Regions from separate parts of the Staphylococcus sp. AC872 genome, predicted to be linked through region 2. Evidence: predicted binding sites of a transcription regulator. Region 2 holds the regulator's gene; the other holds the start of a gene.
What was found. Region 2 encodes LexA, which represses DNA repair genes until DNA is damaged. Its sites were predicted from a motif close to CGAACATATGTTCG; they were not measured.

Region 1 (3,442 bases), on a different contig from region 2:
TTGTGCTAATCCGCCATCATTAGGTTGATATAATAAATATCTGCCATCGTAAGTAGCAGGATGATAATCATAATTTCTTACTAAATAATTGGTTCCGTTAAATACGGTACAACCACTTTCTTTTAAATCAGTAAAACGATAATGTGCAAAGTTTAAAATCATTTGACGTGTTGGTAACTTTAATACATCTTGCATACCCATGAGTTCTTCCCAAATTTTAGGTGCATACGTTTGAAAAATAGAATGTGTTTCGTTAACATCTATATCAAATCTAGGAATTCGCTTTTTCCATTCTTTTTCTCTGTTTTTTAAGAGGTCAGTTTGTTTTAACCATTTGGCAGTGTGTATACCTAAATCATAATGTGAACCTCTATAGCACATAATTTCAGATTGAACGTTTTGCATATGAAAGTACTCCTTATTCAAAATTTACACTTTGTAATATAATGTTAATGTTACATTAATTGTTATTTTATGTAATTATATATATAATAAAATTGTAATTAGTTACTGATAGCATTGAGAAATAATTTATTTTGGGGTGATATCATGCGTAGTAAATATGATTATATAAAAGGCGCAATTTATAATTGGTGGCACAAATAATTATAATATTGCACTGACGGCTGATGAATAAATCAGTCGTCTTTTTTATAGTTACATCTTATCATAAAAATTTTTATAAAGTGAGCTTATAAAAATAGTAAAAAGGGTATGTATTTATTGATAACGATAAATATGCTATCATAATGTATTGTAGATATGCATATAAAATATAGAGGTGAATTTTAATGTGGAACTTTATTAAAGGTTTATTTAAATTTGTATTTAGTTTAGTAGCTATCACTACAGTTGTTGTAGGTGTAGGTGTAGTTGCATTTGCTTATATTTTCAAAAAAGACTTTGAAGATATCGAAAGAAAAACTAAAGAAATCGTTTCAGATATCGAAAATAATAATTAATTTAAAGATTAAATTAATGAAAGCGTCACTGATGAAATCGTCATCAGTGGCTTTTTTATTTGCTTTAAAAGAAATTAAGTAGGGGAAATACGTACAATGTCTAATAAAGAAAGTTTGAATTTATCAGAAGAATGAGATGGATATCCTTCAACTTCAAAAGTTATAGCATCAATACGTTCAATATTAAGTTCGATAGATTTAAAGTATCCATCATCATAATACTGTACGACTACTGGTTGATTTAACTGCAAGGACTGATGTAAACGAAAATTCAAATCAGATAATTGATCGTCGGAAAGCACAGGACGATCAACCTTATTTTGATCGATGATATATTGATGAATCGTTTCAAATTGTTCAGGTAAGGTAGCAAATGGTGCCCATTTAACCATGCCACGGCCTTTTGGAATATTTCTATTCAATTGGTTGCGCGGAATATTTCGATAGTCCAACTGATTATTATTTAAATCCTTAATCATCTTTCAATCACCTCAATATTTATACTTTTATTATACGAACATACGTTCTGTTTTGCAAGTGGTATTTCGCTAGAATCATGTGTGGTTATCAAGATATAAAATTTAAGTATAGAGGTTTATAACTAAAATCATACCCAAACGTTTGTCTTTATATATATAAATTTAATAGAATAGAGGTAAGTGATAAGGAGGCGTTGACGAAATGACTAAAGGTTATATTGGTTCATATACGAAGAAGAATGGACAAGGGATTTATCAATTTGATTTAGACGAACAAAATGGGCAAATAGTTGAAGTGGCGACTGGTTACCAACTAGAAGCATCAACGTATGTAACAAGAAATAATCATTTTCTATATGCTATTACAAAAGAAGGAGACAATTGTGGTGTCGCAAGTTTTAGAATAGCAGAAAATGGCGAATTAACATTAATCAATAAATGTTTGGCTTCTCAAAAGGGAACAGGATGTTATGTTCAAGTATCAACAAATGGTGAGTTTCTATTTGAAGCAATTTATGGTGCAGGATTAGCTCGAATTTATCAATTAAATCCGACTACTGGTGAAATAGAGAGATTGATTCAGGAGCTAGCGCATGACTATCCACTTGGACCTCATGAAAGACAAGAACATCCTCATGTGCATTTTTTAAACGAGACACCAGATGGTCAATATGTAGTAGCAGCTGATTTAGGTACAGATCGACTTGTGTCATACACATTTAGTGAAAATGGTTTGAAAGAACATGCTGTTTCAGAATTTAATGCAGCTGATGGTACGCGTCATATTGCATTTCATGAAAATGGAAAATATGCATATGTCGTACATGAATTATCAAATATTGTTAGCGTGACTAAATATGAAGATGGTCGTTTTAAAGAATTAGAACGTCATTTAACAATTCCAGAACATTTTGATGGTGCAACTAAACTTGCAGCAGTACATTTATCGCATGACCAACAGTTCTTATATGTAAGTAATCGTGGTCATGATAGCATTGCAATTTACAAAGTCTTAGAAAATGGGGCTAAACTTGAATTGGTTGATATTGTCAAAAGTGGTGATGAATTCCCACGAGATTTTAATATCACAGAATCAGATGATTACTTAGTTTGTGCACATCAAGAAGGCCAATCTAAATTAACGGTATTTGAAAGAGATAAAGAAAAAGGCACATTGACGTTAAAAGATCAATCAACTCAGGCACCAGAAGGTGTTTGTGTCATGTTCTAAAAAATAAATCCCTTAAGCGATATTGCTTAAGGGATTTATTTTTTTAATTTTTGAAAAATGCTTTAATATACTTAAATTTACCTTTATAAGGTGGGAAAAATAGGCTCGACTCTAAGCGTGTCGATTTAAAAGTATATGATTTATCATGAGAAAATGTATCAAATGAGTATTTGCCGTGATAATTACCGATACCCGATAGACCTACACCGCCAAAAGGTAAATTAGGATTTGCTAGGTGCATCAATGTATCGTTAATAGCACCACCACCAAAGGCAAGTTCGTTAAGCACACGGTGCGTTGAATTTTCATCTTCACTAAATAAATAAAGGCTCAAAGGTTTAGGGCGAGACTGGATTATTTCGAAAGCTTCATCAAATTGATCATAACTGATGATTGGTAATAATGGACCAAAGATTTCTTCTTCCATAATTAAATCTGAAGTTTGAATATCATCAATAATAGTGGGTTCGATGAATAAATCGGATTCATCACTATGACCACCAAAAATGACATTCTCTTTATGGTGTTGTAGTAAATCATTTAAGCGATTAAAATGCTTATGATTTACAATTCTGCCATAATCAGGACTAGATTGAATGGTCTTACCATAAAATTCATTTAGAGTTTGTTTTAATGCTTTGATAAAATCATCTTTTACTTTTCGGTCTACTAAAATATAATCTGGAGCAACACAAGTTTGTCCTGCGTTTGTAAATTTACCAAAAGCAATTCTCTCACTAGCTACTTTTAAATTAGCTGTTTCATCGATA
Region 2 (3,442 bases):
TTAAAACGTTTTTCAGGATCTAAACCGTATGCTTCTAATGTTAATTTACGTTCATCTTCACCTAATGGCGCACCATGTACACCGTTAGTACCTGATTTGTTTGGAGATCCAAATCCAATGACTGTTTTAACTTCAATAATAGTTGGTCCTTGTTGAGATTTAGCTTTATTAATTGCGTTATCTATTTCTTCTAAGTCATTGCCATCTTTAACTAAGATGTAATTCCATCCATATGATTCAAAACGTGATTGTGTTTTTTCAGAAAATGCTTTGTCTAAATCACCATCTAATGAAATATCATTTGAATCATATAAAACGATTAATTTGTCTAATTGGTTATGGCCGGCAAATGAAGCTGCCTCATGTGAAATACCTTCCATTAAGTCGCCATCTGACGCAAGTACATACGTATAATGATCAACTACATTGTAATTTTCTTTATTAAATTTACCTGCTAAATAACTTTCTGCTAATGCCATACCTACAGACATTGCAAAACCTTGACCTAGTGGACCCGTTGTTACTTCTACACCATCAGTATGTCTGAATTCTGGATGACCTGGTGTTTTAGAATCCCATTGTCTAAATTGTTTTAGTTCATCCATTTCTAAGCTACCAGATACATGTAATAAGCTATATAATAACGCCGAACCATGTCCAGCAGATAATACAAATCTATCTCTGTTAAAATAATCTTTAGATTGGGGATTAAAATTTAGGTGTCTTGTCCATAGTGTGTATGCCATTGGTGCTGCACCCATTGGTAAACCAGGGTGACCTGAATTGGCTTTTTCTATTGTATCGATACTTAAAGCACGAATCGTATCGATTGCTAATTGATCTTCTTTATTAAACATTATATTTTCTTCCCTTCTTCAAATAATACCTCAAATTAATTATAACTTATTTTAATATAAATTCATAAAGAAAAATCTGAAAAATCCCTCAGTTTTTCTATTAAAATAAATCTAAAATGATAAAATTTCACGCTTATTTTTCTTTCTTATTCTGTTGAATTTTCTTTAATTTTTCAGGAGTAACATCAGTACCCTCTGGATCTATCACTTTAGTGTTTTCTAATTGCTTTTTGAACCCTTCTATAAATGAATCAAGATATTGTTTTCTCAACTTAGATTGCTCTTTGGCTTCTTCGTTGGTTAAACCTTGTTCTTTCTTCTTTTTAGCTAATTCATTAATTCTATCAATATTTAAATCATTTTTAGACATTCAAATTCCTACTTTCATATCAATTATTGTTCAATTATATCCATAGTTAATTTCTAACCTTATATCATATATTTTTATATTCTTATAATAATATAGCGTTTATAAACCTTCCATAGAATATAACAAAAAAATGAGCATAACCAAATCGTTACGCTCACTTTTACTTTTTTATTCTATTTTAGTGTTTAGTGGGCTAATGCGAACATAGACCCAGATTTATGTTCGCTGTTCCCGTTATTATTAGGTGTTTGATGTTCATTTTGGTTAGCATTCTGATGAATTTCATGATCTGTCATTTCGTACGTTTGTTCTGAATGTGCGCTTTGATTAACACTTAAGAAGAATACTAAAAAGATAAGGCAAGATACTAAAAATACTGCTATATATGTTAAAAATGTCTTTGTTTGTTTTGTTAACATGAATCTCACTCCTAGAACGTTTGTTTGTATTTATAATTTAACAGAACAGATGTTCCATGTCAACACTTTAACGAACAAACGTTTGTTATTTACTATTAGAGATGCTATAATAAACTTAAATAAAACTAGGGAGTGCCTATATATGAGAGAATTAACGAAAAGACAAAGTGAAATATATGATTACATTAAGCAGATTGTTCAATCAAAAGGGTATCCACCAAGTGTTCGAGAAATTGGTGAAGCAGTAGGATTGGCTTCAAGTTCAACTGTTCATGGTCACTTATCAAGATTAGAAGAAAAAGGCTATATTAAACGTGACCCTACTAAACCTAGAGCAATTGAAATTGTTAGCGAACAATTAAATGATAATATTAGTATGGAAGAAACAATTCATGTTCCTGTAATCGGTAAAGTAACTGCAGGTATTCCAATTACTGCTGTTGAAAATATTGAAGAATATTTTCCATTGCCTGAACATTTAACTTCCACACATAATAGCGATATTTTTATTTTAAATGTTGTTGGAGACAGTATGATTGAAGCGGGTATTCTTGATGGCGATAAAGTTATCGTTCGTAGTCAAACAATCGCAGAAAATGGCGATATTATTGTTGCGATGACAGAAGACGATGAAGCGACAGTTAAAAGATTTTATAAAGAAAAGAACCGTTATAGATTGCAACCCGAAAATAGTACGATGGATCCAATTTATTTAGAAAATGTTATTGTAGTTGGAAAAGTAATCGGTTTATATAGAGAAATGTAATCATATTTTATCCTCATAACCCCCTATATATATAAAAAGGATTAGGCATCATGCCTAATCCTTTTTATTTTGATTCTTGTTCAAAACTTCTTTTACTTTTTCTAAGATATCAGGTTGTTGTTTTGATTTAGTTGACATTCTATCTACTTCCTTACAACTAATTAGTACCCCAACATATATTGTTTTAAACGATTAACCAGTATAATTTTCGGTCCAATATGGTTGTCGTTGATCATTAAAATCAACGCCGACGCCTAAAGTTGAGAAGCTATCATTTAGTATATTTTTTCTGTGCCCTAATGAATTCATTAGTCCTTCGTGAGCGTATATACTATTTTGTTGTCCATAGGCTAGATTCTCACCTGCGGCATTAAAGTCATGGTGATCTGCTTTCAATCGATCAAATGGTGATTTCCTCTTTAAATCTGTATGATCAAAATAATTATTTTCCACCATATCTTTGCTATGCTTTCTAGCAGTATTAGAAATGGATTTAGAATAACTTAACGTTGATAATTGTCTTTGTTTTCTCTCTGCATTAACAATATCAAAATCTTGTAATTCAAAGCTTTTTTCCAAGGATTTAGAAGGTGCACCATATTGCTCTTGAAGTCTATTTTCCATTTCATCACTTACTTGATATAACGCTGTGACACCATTCTGTTCATGTTTATCATAGAAGACAGTAGTATATATATGCTTTTTGTGAAAGACGTCATATTCATCGTTTTGTATTTCAAACCGCTTATTCCCTTTTTTCATTTCATCAATAGGTTTACCTAAACGATCTCTCACCTTATTTTTAGGGGTCGCATATTTTATTTTAGATTGCGAAGAGATTAAGTTTTGATTAGTGTACATACCGTTTACTCTATCTTTAATATAACTAATCATAACGAATTGGTTATAATCATCATCGTAATACGTATACCAATGTGTGCCATATTCATTAGAAGTGATGCGTCGTGCTTTACCTAATTTATCTTCCACTTCTTTTTTTGACATATTCATTTGAATATTATTTATGGCA

Region 1: a site for LexA is predicted at 1,477-1,490, ahead of ACZ267_RS10930 (YolD-like family protein). Genes of this name have one in related genera too.

What each region holds. Positions count from the first base shown of each region.
Region 1 covers NZ_CEEDKW010000008.1:11,315-14,756, forward strand. The annotation lists gene ACZ267_RS10920 (C45 family autoproteolytic acyltransferase/hydolase) at 1-405, opposite strand, end outside; gene ACZ267_RS10925 (hypothetical protein) at 792-962, shown strand; gene ACZ267_RS10930 (YolD-like family protein) at 1,037-1,441, opposite strand; gene pglS (6-phosphogluconolactonase) at 1,644-2,672, shown strand; gene ACZ267_RS10940 (aldehyde dehydrogenase) at 2,716-3,442, opposite strand, start outside.
Region 2 covers NZ_CEEDKW010000002.1:185,982-189,423, forward strand. The annotation lists gene tkt (transketolase) at 1-857, opposite strand, end outside; gene ACZ267_RS03780 (DUF896 domain-containing protein) at 991-1,227, opposite strand; gene sosA (DNA damage-induced cell division inhibitor SosA) at 1,413-1,646, opposite strand; gene lexA (transcriptional repressor LexA) at 1,789-2,412, shown strand; gene ACZ267_RS03795 (CAP domain-containing protein) at 2,605-3,442, opposite strand, start outside.